3 linked regions of the Magnetococcus sp. PR-3 genome follow. The main gene of each other region encodes a partner of the protein of the gene in region 3 in a complex. Links are inferred from orthologs where the notes say so. Each region holds a gene or a part of one and is shown on either strand. Other genes may lie near its edges.

Evidence for each region. The genes of interacting proteins can lie anywhere in the genome.
Region 1: the proteins of secY (region 3) and secA are in contact, whole or in part, in a crystal structure (PDB 3DIN), measured with the Thermotoga maritima proteins. The link is inferred for Magnetococcus sp. PR-3 from one-to-one orthologs. Residues at the interface, in WP_004081795.1 of Thermotoga maritima: Glu108, Gly109, Glu110, Glu111, Ala236, Glu237, Arg238, Arg239, Ile240, Thr241, Ile242, Gln243, Tyr244, Ala245, Arg246, Arg247, Val248, Thr249, Gly250, Arg251, Arg252, Val253, Tyr254, Gly256, Ala257, Ser258, Thr259, Tyr260, Leu261, Pro262; in WP_004082002.1 of Thermotoga maritima: Glu261, Ala262, Arg263, Lys300, Ala301, Arg302, Thr303, Ile304, Ile305, Leu323, Tyr324, Asp325, Pro326, Val329, Ser330, Tyr333, Ile336, Lys340, Phe345, Val349, Glu363, Phe364, Tyr374, Ser375, Gly376, Gly377, Glu393, Ile395, Thr482, Ser483.
Region 2: secY (region 3) and secG share a complex: the UniProt entries of both Escherichia coli proteins name them as parts of the sec protein translocase complex. The link is inferred for Magnetococcus sp. PR-3 from one-to-one orthologs.

The regions. Positions count from the first base shown.
Region 1 is NZ_JBAHUQ010000005.1:147,959-152,250, forward strand. What follows is about bases 1,043-4,292. They hold secA (preprotein translocase subunit SecA), read left to right. Parts: upstream 1,043-1,383; coding sequence 1,384-4,092; downstream 4,093-4,292. Other genes in these bases: V5T57_RS05590 (SPOR domain-containing protein), read left to right, coding at 1,043-1,140; V5T57_RS05600 (glycosyltransferase), read left to right, coding at 4,235-4,292. Outside these bases: V5T57_RS05585 (hypothetical protein), read right to left, coding at 1-264; more of V5T57_RS05590, read left to right, coding at 424-1,042. UniProt on the Escherichia coli protein: Required for protein export, interacts with the SecYEG preprotein conducting channel.
Region 2 is NZ_JBAHUQ010000008.1:3,568-7,507, forward strand. Bases 1-2,898 are described here. They hold secG (preprotein translocase subunit SecG), read right to left. Parts: upstream 1,684-2,898; coding sequence 1,318-1,683; downstream 1-1,317. Other genes in these bases: V5T57_RS20875 (hypothetical protein), read right to left, coding at 105-362; V5T57_RS20880 (IS630 transposase-related protein), read right to left, coding at 653-871; tpiA (triose-phosphate isomerase), read right to left, coding at 1,769-2,536. Also shown: V5T57_RS06485 (phosphoglycerate kinase), read right to left, coding at 2,902-3,940. UniProt on the Escherichia coli protein: Subunit of the protein translocation channel SecYEG. Overexpression of some hybrid proteins has been thought to jam the protein secretion apparatus resulting in cell death; while this may be true it also results in FtsH-mediated degradation of SecY.
Region 3 is NZ_JBAHUQ010000016.1:94,810-99,817, reverse strand. The notes cover bases 1,514-4,436. They hold secY (preprotein translocase subunit SecY), read left to right. Parts: upstream 1,514-2,272; coding sequence 2,273-3,601; downstream 3,602-4,436. Other genes in these bases: rpsK (30S ribosomal protein S11), read left to right, coding at 4,317-4,436; rpsM (30S ribosomal protein S13), read left to right, coding at 3,934-4,302; rpmJ (50S ribosomal protein L36), read left to right, coding at 3,653-3,766; rplO (50S ribosomal protein L15), read left to right, coding at 1,766-2,239; rpmD (50S ribosomal protein L30), read left to right, coding at 1,567-1,746. In the rest of the region: rpsH (30S ribosomal protein S8), read left to right, coding at 1-75; rplF (50S ribosomal protein L6), read left to right, coding at 93-626; rplR (50S ribosomal protein L18), read left to right, coding at 642-1,007; more of rpsE, read left to right, coding at 1,021-1,513; more of rpsK, read left to right, coding at 4,437-4,712; rpsD (30S ribosomal protein S4), read left to right, coding at 4,745-5,008. UniProt on the Escherichia coli protein: The central subunit of the protein translocation channel SecYEG. Consists of two halves formed by TMs 1-5 and 6-10.

The DNA of each region.
Region 1 (4,292 bases), on a different replicon or contig from region 3:
AATATTTCGTGCTTTGGCCCGCATGTTCTCTAACAAAAAAATGTCGGAGTTAGCGGCCTCATTACCCTGGGTTTCCAGACGGGCAATGCGGTGATGGCTGCGTGTTGGAAAACTATCCAGTAGTACCACACTATCGGTGGGGGTCATCTGTTGGCTTGGATCGGTAAGTGCAACGTTGGTAACGGCTTCTGGCGATCCGCAAGCAGAGAGAAGCCACATCATTGTACCAAGCAACAGCGCAAGAGTTATACGTTTCTGACCCATGATAAAGACCTTTTGAGAACGGGTTGGTGCGATTCTTGTAGTTCATTCGAATGTTGTCATTTAATAAACAGCAGGATTGAAACATCCGACTTAACAGAAGCTGTTTGCAAAGAGTGTGCAACCTCAAACAATCACCAGATATAAAGCTGGAGAAGCGCCATGGGGCTGTTTCAGTTACACCACCGTTGGCAACGAACCACCGGTTGGATCATAAGTATAGGCCTGCTGGGTATGACGGGTTGTACCGCACCCATTCAGGAGTATCCCATTCACTACACAACACCGGGCGATCAGCAGCAAGCGATCGAAGAGGGTAAGCGTGCCTCATTAGAAAAAGAGGTCGATGAGGACCTTGAGCCTGCTCCGGTACTGGTGCCTCCTTCCTTTGAGGAGCCGCCCATCGTTGAGGTTGCACCTACCCCGCAACCTGCGGTTGCACCTGCTCCTATTGAAACACCCCGGGTGGGTGAGGTGGTTATTCCAGAGCCGGTAGAACCCACACCGCCAACCCGTATGTCTGAGTTGCAGCCGGTGGCGATTACAGCACCGGTAGCGCCACCTGTGATGAAACAGCCAGTACCCACGCAACGTCCGGTTGTTCAAACCAAACCAGTGCATGTGGAGCAGAGCCCCTCGATTACCAATGGGGATCTGTACTATGTGGAACTGGGGAGTTATGCCCACATGCTCAACGCAGATCGGTTAAAGCGTAAAGTTGAGCAGATGGGTATACCGGTTCGTAGCTTACCTTTACAGGTTAAAGGGACCAACTTTACCCGTGTTCGTGCCGGGCCTTTTCCCTACCGAGCGGAAGCAAGTTGGGCCGCCCGTGTTTTGACAAAAGAGGGGGTGGAGACCAAATTGGTCAAGGAGTGACCAGGTCTCTACACACTTTTGCCAGCCACAAAAAAAGGTGCCCTTGCTTAAGGGGCACCTTTTTCTTTTTTTGTACGACCGCCTTAAAATACATCCATTGGATCTGTTTAGGCTGCTTTTAAGCGGCTTCGATTGTGTCCAAGGGGCGGTACGTGCTATAAGATTTCTCTTCACACACGCGGTTTGAGCTGTTTGATGGATGTTGGTTCGCCGCACCCCTTTTAAGAGATAAAGAGACGACTGATGTTCTCCGCCATTGCCCGTAAACTGTTTGGCTCCCGTAATGACCGCTATCTGCGCACCTTGCAACCGCTGGTGGACCGCATTAATGGCCTGGAAAAGGAGTATGAGGCGCTTTCCGATTCGGAACTAACCGGAAAGACCTATGAGTTCAAGGCTCGCCTGGAAAAAGGCGAGACACTGGATGAACTGTTGCCGGAGGCCTTTGCTGTGGTGCGTGAAGGGGGCAAACGCGCCCTGGGTATGCGCCATTACGATATGCAGCTGATTGGTGGCATTGTTCTGCACCAGGGTAAAATTTCTGAGATGAAGACCGGTGAAGGTAAAACCCTGGTCGCAACCTTGCCGCTCTACCTCAATGCCCTCAGTGGTAAAGGGGCCCATTTGGTTACGGTAAACGACTATCTGGCCAGTCGTGATGCCGAGTGGATGGGGAAGCTCTATACCTTCCTGGGTATGACTGTGGGGGTTATTGTCCACGGTATTGAGGATGAAGCCCGTCAGGATGCCTATAAGGCGGATATTACCTACGGTACCAACAACGAGTTTGGCTTTGACTACCTACGGGATAATATGAAGTTCTCCCTTGAGGAGATGGTTCAGCGTCCCCTGAACTTTGCCATCGTTGATGAGGTTGACTCTATTTTGGTGGATGAAGCCAGAACACCGCTCATCATCTCCGGTCCCACCGAAGACAATACCGATAAGTACTATAAAGTGGATCGCTTGATCCCCTCTTTGGAGAATGAGGTTCATTACTCGCTGGATGAAAAACAGCGTGCGGTGACCTTTACCGAAGAGGGTAATGAAAAAATTGAAGAGCTCATGCGCAGCGCTGACCTGATTGGGGATGGCGATCTGTATGATCTGCACAATATTGAGATGGTTCACCATGTCAATCAGGCGCTAAAAGCCCACGCCATGTTTGAGAATGACCGGGATTACATCGTTAAAGATGGTCAGGTCATTATCATTGATGAGTTTACAGGACGTATGATGCCGGGCCGTCGTTTCTCAGATGGTCTGCACCAAGCCCTGGAAGCCAAAGAGCAGGTGGTGATTCAAAATGAATCCCAGACCTTAGCCTCCATTACCTTCCAGAACCTGTTCCGTCTCTATAACAAGCTGGCCGGTATGACAGGTACGGCCGATACCGAAGCGGCTGAGTTCCAATCCATCTATGAGCTGGAAGTGGTGATCATTCCCACCAATAAAGATATGGTTCGGGAAGACCGGGATGACATGGTATTCCGCTCCTTGGAAGAGAAGCTCAAGGCTGTGGCGGATGATATCAAAATCGCCCACGATAAAGGTCAGCCTGTGCTGGTGGGTACGGTTTCCATTGAGAAGTCAGAGATGGTCTCCCACTTCTTGAAGAAGCTTAAAATTCCTCATGAAATTCTCAACGCCAAACACCATGAGCGTGAAGCTGAGATCGTTTCACAGGCTGGGCGTTTGGGGGCGGTTACCATTGCAACCAACATGGCGGGTCGGGGTACCGATATCCAGTTGGGTGGTAATGTGGATATGCGGATCAAAAATGAGATCACCGCCGATACACCCGAGGATAAAAAAGCGGAACTGGAAGCCAAAATTCGTGCAGAGTGTGAAGAGGCCAAAGCCCGTGTGTTAGAGGCGGGGGGGCTACACATTATCGGCACCGAGCGGCATGAATCCCGCCGTATTGATAACCAGCTGCGTGGACGTTCCGGTCGTCAGGGTGATCCCGGTTCCAGTTGTTTCTACCTCTCCTTGCAAGATGACCTCATGCGTATCTTTGGTTCTGAGCGCATGGATGGCATGTTGAAAAAGCTGGGCCTGCAGGATGGGGAAGCCATTGTGCACCCCTGGATCAATAAAGCTGTGGAGTCCGCTCAGAAGAAGGTCGAAGGGCGTAACTTCGATATTCGTAAAAACCTGCTCAAGTTTGATGATGTGATGAATGAGCAGCGTAAGGTGATCTATGATCAGCGTAAGGAGTTGATGGAGAACGAAGAGATTCGTGACTACATCGATGAAATCCGCCAGGAGCTGGTTGAAGAGACGGTCAATGTTCACCTCTCCGAGGAGATCTATCCAGAAGAGTGGGATGCCAAAGCCTTTAAAGAGGCGATGATCCACCAGTTTAATCTGGATCTAGATGCCGAACCTTGGAAAAACGAAGAAGGGGTGACCAATCAGGTCGCCAAAGAGCGTGCGTGGGAGGCCGTCAAAGAGTATTCGGCTGCCCGTGAAGAGCGTCTTGGCCCTCCCCTGATGCGCTATCTAGAAAAATCAATCATGTTGCAGGTGCTTGATGCTTTGTGGAAAGAGCACTTGTTGAACATGGATCATCTGAAAGAGGGTATTCATCTGCGGGGGTATGCGCAGAAAGATCCGCTCAATGAATATAAGCGCGAAGCCTTTGAGCTGTTCCATATGTTGCTGGAGCGTATCCGTCAGGAAGCGTTGGAGTTCCTAAGCAAGGTTGAGGTGCAGCAACAGGAAGATGTTGCGGCCCATGAAGCTGAGCTGGCGGCAGCCCGTGAACAGCAGATGAATATGGATCATCCCGAGAGTGGTGCTTGGGCCGGTGAGGGTGGGGGTGAAGCCCCAGCCGAGGGTATGCCCCAAACACCCTTTAAGCGAGAGGGTGAGAAGATTGGGCGTAATCAACCCTGCCCCTGCGGCAGTGGTAAAAAATATAAGCAGTGCTGTGGTAAGTTAAGCTAAGAGATCGCTTGAACTAGGTGCTCTTACCCAGCGGGTGTGTCTGGCTGTCTGTGGCTTACAGGGTGGTTTTGCTACCCTGTAAGCCCAGTCTGCCCTTCGTTGGTATATCGGTTTTGTGGCTTCTACAAAGGAGGGCTCATACATGCGTAAACGCGTTTTGATGGTCGCCTTCCACTTCCCCCCGGCCATGGGCTATAGCG
Region 2 (3,940 bases), on a different replicon or contig from region 3:
CTGCTTTCCCTTTTTCTTTTCTTACTATAGTCACCGCAAACCATAGCTAGACATCATGAATGGCTCTAACATTGGTGGTGGCACAGTGAACTCTCTACGTTTTTTCAAGAGTGCGAATGTTTGCTCAATAGGGTTGAGATCTGGGCTGTACGGGGAGAGCGGGAGGCGTACATGACCTTCTCTTGCCAGTATTTCACTGTCATACACCATTTATTGTGGAAACTAGCCTTATCCATAACGATTACACTGGGCTCTTTCAATTGAGGCCATAGCATCTTTTTAATCCATACCTCAACCAACGGAGCATGACACGAACCCTCAAAGATCATGGGCGTTAACCACCCATTACCGCGTTGGGCCATGATCAAGTTGGTTCATTTACACTTACCCCCCGCAAAGTCACCATAGACCTTCTTACCCTTTGGTGCCCACGCATGACGGCGAATCACCTCTTCTTCAAATCCGCTTTCATAAAAATAGACTATACTTTCATGACCACACTTCTCCCAGTGATGATACAGATCAGCCCAATAGTACGCTCTTTTTCTGTATATCTCTCAGTGAAGCACTTCGTTTTTTTACTGGTCCCAAGCTTCCTTAGCGCAGCACTAATGGTGGTGTCACAAATCCCGAAATGAACGGCGCGCTCTCTTCACAAAGCATCTGGATAGGCTTTGACATGCTCTAGCAAGGCTGCCTTGTTTAACTTTTGCTCGCTTGGAACGCGTGGGGTTGGTTCTAGGCTGTCTCGTGACAACCAGTTGTAAATCGTCGCTCGACTTACTTGAAAAATCCGGGCAGCCTCGGCCTTCTTACCTCCAGATTCCACAAAGTCGATTACTCGTTGGCGTAGTTCTATGTCATAGCTCATAATCGATAATCATGCACTGTCGAACTTTGATTTTCGATAGCTATAGCTTACGATCTTTGGTGTCTCTCATTTGTTAAGCCTAACTTAACAAGATCAGCTTTACTTTAAATTATTCTTACCTGCTAAAAACACAACCAACCGTCAATACAAGTATAGTTTCCCCCCCCTACCCCATGATGGATACACCAAGGCTCACACCCAATCAGGGCAGGCAGATAATTGCTTGCTCTGGTTTGCACCGCAAAAAAAGAGATCATCTTCCGTGCAGGTATTTTATTACTGCTTGGCGATCGATGGAATAATGCTTTAACGGCCACGTGGATTACGGCCAACTTGAAGGGGAAAAGGCTCACAAGCAATAAAAAGGGGCTTATTTCTCATAACAGAGAAACAAGCCCCTTTGATCAAACAATATGTCTGCAGCAGGACGGAACAAAAAGTCCTGATTACTGAACAGGGATAGGCTTCGCACTACCACTGGTTTCAGGTTTGGCTTCTTTTGGAACAATCGGCGCAACAGGTGCTTGCTGCTCTTGAGCAGCCGGAGCTTTAACCCCTTCCATCACAGAGGAAGATCCACCATCTGAGGTGGTGATGAAGGCCAGAGTCAGGCTGGTAAGCATAAATACCGTACCCACACCTGCGGTAAACTTACCCATAAAGCTTCCGCCGCCAGAGGCTCCAAAAACACTCTGAGAAGAGCCACCACCAAAAGCAGCGCCCATATCGGTACCGCTGCCTTTTTGCAGCAACACAACACCGATCAGGATAAAGCAGGCCATCACATGGAGTACAGTAATCAGCAGGGTCATGGTAGGTCGGGCTCCAAAAGCAAGACAGCGAAAGAGGTCACCCACTCCGCTGCCAAATCTGTTCATTCGGCAACTAAGCCGCGTATTATGCCGTTAAACCATCAATGATGGCAAGGAAATCATTCGCTTTTAATGCAGCACCACCAATTAACCCGCCATCAACATCTGCTTGTCCTAACAATTCCTTAGCGTTACCGGGCTTCATGGAGCCGCCATAAAGAATACGAACATGGTCAGATACATTGGCACCCAGCTCTTTAGCCAACAATTCACGGATAAAGGCATGTGCGGCTTGGGCCTGCTCTGTGGTTGCCACTTTACCGGTACCAATGGCCCATACAGGCTCATAGGCTACGACCAACTGCTGCTGCTGTTCTTGCTCCGCAGGCAGACTTGGCAAACAGGCAAGAATCTGTTTTTGCAGAACCTGCATGGTTTGCTCGGCTTCACGCTCCTCTAAGGTTTCCCCCACACATAAAATGGGCGTTAAACCATCGCGGTAGGCTGAGGCCACCTTCTCTGCCACTAAGGCATCGGTTTCACCAAATAGGGTTCGACGCTCAGAGTGCCCTAAAATCACATAGCTACACCCGACATCTTTGAGCATTTCACCAGAGATTTCCCCAGTAAAAGCCCCGCTGGTGGCCACCGCCATATTCTGCGCACCCAGATCAACACCTGAGCCAGTGACAACCTCTGACACCGCACTAAGTACAGTGAAGGTTGGACAGACCAGAACATCACATGCTGGCTTACGTGCAGCAACACCATCCCTGACATCACCTGAAAGGGTTTTCGCTACATCGGTTATACCATTGAGTTTCCAGTTGCCTGCAATCAGAGGTCGCCGCATTGTGTCTACTCCACGCATGGATAAGAGGTTTTTTAGAGATAACAGTGTTAAATCAAACTAAAAGATAAGCCCACTCACGTTCTACGATCACAGAGCTCATATTCACATCAAAACATGGAGTGTGACACTTTGCTGTGAATGGATGATGACAACAAAGGCACACCATCATTAAAACAGCAAACCTATTCCCATTCTCCTAAAGAACCTCTCCAGCACGACTTGGAATAACGCCAAGTCAGGGTTCCTTTAGACAGAACCCCATCAAATAGAGTCCCTGTTCTGACCTAAAAGCTCCAGGAGGTCGGAACATAAAACATGCAAAACAAACGGAGCAGGGTCAACAGACCCCCGCCCCGCTTTAAACCCTATTTATCATCCAGAGAGACAATACCAGGAAGCTGTTTACCTTCCATCAGCTCCAAAGAAGCACCACCACCTGTGGAAATATAAGAAAGTTGCTCAGCAATACCCGCTTGCTTCACAGCGGCAGCGGTATCTCCACCACCGATGACGGACAAACAATCACTCTGCGCCAGAATATTCCCAATATGGTTGGTACCACTGGCAAAGGCTTCCATTTCAAAGACCCCCATAGGCCCGTTCCAAGCAACGGTTTTAACCCCTTCAAGCTCAGCGGCAAAACGCTTAACACTCTCAGGGCCTATATCCAGCCCCATCCAGCCTGCTGGTAGCTCTTTAACGGAACAGATTTTGGTATTAGCGTTGGCATCAAAGGCATCAGCAGCTACACAATCAACGGGTAGCAGTAGCTCTACCCCCTTCTCTTTGGCTTTGGCTAAGGTTCTTTCTGCCACCGGTAACATTTCATCTTCACACAGAGAGTTACCAATCTCATAGCCCATAGCCTTAAAGAAGGTAAAAGCCATACCCCCACCGATGAAGATTTTATCCATCTTATCCATCAGTGCTTCAATAACATCAATCTTTCCAGAAATCTTCGCGCCACCTAAAATCGCCGCAACAGGGCGCTCAGGGTTACCCAAAGCTTTATTGAAATAATCGATCTCATCGGCCATTAAAAAACCAGCGACCGCAGGTCGTACATGTTCGGTAATGCCAACATTTGAAGCATGGGCCCGGTGAGCGGTTCCAAAAGCATCGTTGACCACCACATCAGCCAGCTTGGCAAACCCTTTGGACAGTTCAGCATCCCCTTTGGTCTCACCTGCATGAAAACGTACATTCTCAAGCAGTACGACGTCGCCATCGTTCATGGCAGCAACCATGTTCTCAACTTCAGGCCCGACACAATCAGGTGCCAATGGTACCGGTTTACCCAACAGCTCAGCCAAGCGCTCCCCAGCGGGTTTTAGAGAGAATTCAGCCTTTCGCTCTCCTTTTGGACGCCCTAAGTGAGAGGCCAAAATGACACGAGCCCCCTGC
Region 3 (5,008 bases):
AGTAAGGGTGTCATCTCTAGCCGCCGTGCGCTCGAGTTGGGCGTTGGTGGTGAACTGCTCTGCACCGTCTACTAATCGTCGAGGTTTGAACCATGTCACGTATTGGAAAACAACCGGTGACGGTACCCGACGGTGTGGATCTAAAGATCGACGGCACCGTGGTGACCGCCAAGGGCAAACTGGGTGAACTCACCCGTGAATTCCACGAAGCAATCAGCTTCACCCAAGAGGGTGCCGCTGTTAATGTTGCTGTGGACAACAACGAAAAGAAAAGCTCTGCACTATGGGGGCTTTCCCGTTCACTACTGAACAATATGGTAGTGGGCGTTTCCCAAGGCTTTTCCAAGCAGCTCGAGATTCAAGGCGTGGGTTACCGTGCCGCGGTCAAAGGTCGCACCCTGGAGTTGACCCTGGGCTTCTCTCATCCTGTTAACTATGAGCTCCCCAAAGGGCTTGAAGCGACAGTTGAGAAGAATACCCTGATTACGATTAAAGGGGCCGATAAAGAGGTGTTGGGTCAGGCATGTGCCGAGATCCGCTCCTGGCGTCCCCCAGAGCCGTACAAGGGTAAAGGGGTCCGTTACGTGGGTGAGTATATCCTGCGTAAAGAAGGTAAGAAGAAATAATCGAGGTGTTTGGCGATGGCTAAGGATCGAAATCAAGCGAGAAAGGCCCGCAGCGCCCGCGTGCGCACGAGGATCAAGAAGGTACAGGGTGAACGTCCCCGTCTTTCGGTCTTCCGTAGCGCCCGTCATATCTACGCTCAGATCATTGATGACAATCAGGGTCGTACCCTGGTATCTGCCTCTACGGTAGAAAAGTCTCTGCGCGATGAGGTGAAGAACGGCGGAAACGCGGATGCGGCAGCCTTAATTGGTAAACGTATCGCTGAGAAGGCGAAAGAACAGAACATCACAGAAGTGGTGTTCGACCGCGGTGGCTTCCTTTATCACGGCCGTACAAAGGCCCTGGCCGAAGCAGCCCGTGAAGCCGGGTTGAACTTCTAAGAGGGGATGAATGATGAGTCAACGTGATAGAAAAGGCCAAGACAACAATTACGAGAACGAGAGTGAGTTCATCGAAAAGTTGGTTGCCATCAAACGTACCGCTAAGGTCGTTAAAGGTGGTAGTCGCTTTAACTTTTCCGCCATTGTGGTGGTAGGAGATGGCAAAGGCTCTGTGGGTTATGGTCTGGGTAAGGCCAAAGAGGTGCCTGAGGCCATTCGTAAGGCAACCGAGCAAGCCCAAAAGCAGATGATCAAAGTAGAAATCAAAGATAGCCGTACGTTATACCATGAGATCGTAGGTCGTTTCGGTGCCGGTCGTGTGGTATTACGCCCTGCTTCTGCTGGTACGGGGATCATCGCTGGTGGTTCTATGCGTCCTATCTTTGAAGCTGTTGGGATCAGTGATGTGCTGGCCAAATCGACCGGTACCTCCAACCCCCACAACCTGATCAAAGCGACCTTCGCTGCATTGCAAAGCATCAACCCACCAAACCGGGTTGCAGCTAAGCGCGGCATGTCCACCAAAAACGTCCGCATCTGCGACTAATAGGAGGATAAAATGGCCGATATGATCAAAGTAAAGCTGGTACGGTCTCCCATTGGTCGTCCCGAGAAGCATAAGCGTATTGTGACTTCTTTGGGTTTGACCAAGATGAACCGTGTGAAGGAACTTCCCGACAACGACGCCATCCGTGGACAGATCAAAAAGATCAGCCACTTGGTGGCCGTGGTCGATTAAAAGGCGCGGGTAACGAACCATGAAATTGAACGAAATTCCCGCCGTACCCGGCAATGGTCAGAGCAAGAACCGTGTAGGTCGTGGTCCGGCCAGCGGTAACGGCAAAACTGCAGGTCGTGGTCACAAGGGTCAAAAAGCCCGTAGTGGCGGCTACCACAAAAGCGGTTTTGAGGGCGGTCAGATGCCCTTACAACGTCGTTTGCCAAAGCGTGGTTTTACGAACTTCACCCGTAAAGAGTATTCCATCGTTCAGGTGGAAGCTCTGGAGAAGTTCTTTGACGCTGGTAGCGAAGTGACTGCCGAGGCTCTGCGTGAGAAGGGTCTGCTGGGCAAAAAAGCCAAAAGCGGCATCAAGCTGCTGGCCAACGGTGAAATTACCAAGGCCATTACTGTCCATGTGGACAAGGCCTCTGCATCAGCCATCGCTAAGATGGAAGCTGCCGGTGGTAAAGTTGTGCTAGCCGAAGTGGCGACCCCTGAAGGGGAAGCTTAAGTCAGGCGTAGGTGAATAGGGAAGAGATTCCATATGGCTGCGACTCCCAACGAAGCCCCTTTGGCTGGTCTGGGTAATCTGGGTAAAATTCCCGAGCTGCGTAGACGCATTCTGTTTACGCTGGGCATGCTCATTGTGTACCGCATTGGTGCACATGTGCCGACCCCGGGAATTGATCCCCAGGCATTGGCAACCTTCTTTGAGCAACAGCAAGGCTCTTTGCTTGGAATGTTCAACATGTTCTCTGGTGGTGCACTGTCTCGTTTGACAGTTTTTGCACTAGGGATCATGCCGTACATCTCAGCTTCGATCATCATTCAGTTGATGACAGCTGTGTTCCCCAAGCTGGAGGCTATCAAAAAAGAGGGTGAATCGGGTCGTCGTAAGATTACCCAATACACCCGTTACGGTACCATCCTCCTGGCAGTCTTCCAGGGCTTTGGTATTGCTTACGGCTTAGAGTCCATGAAGGCTGGTGGACTCAACGTGGTAATTGATCCGGGTTGGGAGTTCCGTCTGATGACGGTATTAACCCTGACATCCGGAACCGCCTTCCTTATGTGGGTGGGTGAACAGATTACAGATCGTGGTATTGGTAATGGTATTTCCCTGATTATCTTCTCGGGTATCGTTGCCAACCTCCCTGTGGCTCTGTTCCAAACTTTGCAGCTGGCCCGTACAGGAGATCTGGCACCACTGTTTGTGTTGTTCTTGATCGCCATGGCCATTCTTGTGACCGCTTTCATTATCTTTATGGAGCGGGCGCAAAGGCGGATTACCATTCAGTACGCCAAGCGTCAGGTTAGTGGACGACGCATGGTGGGCGGTGAAAGTTCTCATCTTCCTTTGAAGGTGAATACGGCGGGTGTGATCCCTCCAATTTTCGCGAGCTCCATCATTCTGTTCCCTGTGACCATTGCCAATTTCATGCCCTGGGAAGGGTTTAGAGATTTTGCGGCAATGTTCTCACCAGGTCAGCTTGGCTACATGGTGTTTTATTCAGCAGCTATTTTGTTCTTCTGTTTCTTCTATACAGCGATTGTTTTCAATCCTGAAGAGACAGCAGACAACCTTCGTAAGTATGGTGGGTTTATTCCCGGTATTCGTCCCGGTAAACGGACTTCGGATTACCTGGATAAGATTTTAAGCCGTCTTACCTTGGTTGGGGCGCTCTACGTAACAGCAGTCTGTTTGTTGCCTGAGATCCTGATCGCTGAATACAACGTTCCGTTCTACTTTGGTGGTACATCCATGCTCATCGTTGTTGGTGTGACGATGGATACTACCTCACAGATTCAGTCCTTCCTGATCAGCCGTCAATATGAGGGTTTGATGAAGAAGGCAAAGATTAAAGGGCGCTAAGAGGGGCTGCTACAAGCTCTTCTCCCTAACGAAAATGTTGGAGTAGGAAAAATGAAAGTACGCGCCTCGGTTAAACCGATCTGTAAAGACTGCAAAGTGATCCGCCGCAACGGTAGCGTGCGTGTGATCTGCAAGAACCCCCGCCATAAGCAACGCCAGGGCTAAGCCCTAAGCGCTTATAAGCGGAAGAAAACACAAGGGTGGCGCACTGTTTTATGACAGTGCAGTGCCACACCTGAAAAATTCGATTGATAAGTTGGAACAGTTTGTGTATAGTTCCCGTCTTTTCGTCGAGTATTATTAGAGATTCGAACTGGCCGGAGGAGTGTCTAGTGGCCCGTATTGCTGGTGTTAACATACCTGTTAACAAGCGCGTTGAAATCGCGCTCACATACATCTACGGCATCGGTCGTGACGGCGCCAAGCGGATCGCCCAAGAGGCGGGCATTGAGTCCCAGGTTCGCGTGTCCGATCTAACCGATGCTGAAGTTGCGCGTTTGCGCGACATCATCGACAACAACCACACGGTTGAAGGTGACCTGCGCCGTCAGATTGCCATGAATGTCAAGCGTCTGATGGACCTAGGTTGCTATCGTGGTTTGCGCCATCGTCGGGGTCTTCCCTGTCGCGGTCAGCGTACCCATACGAATGCACGTACCCGTAAGGGTCCACGTAAGCCCATCGCGGGCAAGAAGAAATAAGCTGAGGTAGAGTCATGGCCAAGGCCCAAAAGGGTGCCCGCACCAAGAAGAAAGAGCGTAAGAATATTGCCAGCGGTATCGCACATATTCGCTCTACATTTAACAACACATTGATCACCATTACCGATACCCACGGAAACGCTGTTTCCTGGGGAAGCGCCGGTGCACAGGGTTTTAAGGGCTCACGTAAGTCCACCCCGTTTGCTGCACAGATGGCTGCTGAAAATGCCGGTAAGAAAGCCATGGATCATGGGATGCGTAACCTGGAAGTGCGTCTGAAGGGTCCCGGAAGCGGTCGTGAATCGGCCCTGCGTGCCCTGGCCTCCATCGGTTTCAACATTTCCCATGTACAGGATGTGACGCCCATCCCCCACAACGGTTGCCGCCCTCCTAAGCGGCGTCGTGTGTGATCGGTCACTCTCTGTAAGGAGCATCTGAAAAAATGGCTCGTTATCTTGGTTCCAAGTGTCGCCTTTGCCGTCGTGAAGCCACCAAGCTCTTCTTGAAGGGTGAAAAGTGCTATAGCGATAAATGTGCGATTGAACGTCGTAACTATGTACCCGGTCAGCATGGCCAGCGCCGCCGTAAAGTCTCTGACTACGGCTTGCATCTGCGTGAAAAGCAGAAGGTAAAGCGCAGTTATGGTCTGCTAGAGCGCCAGTTCCGTACGCTTTACAAAAAAGCAGAGCGTATGAAGGGTGTGACC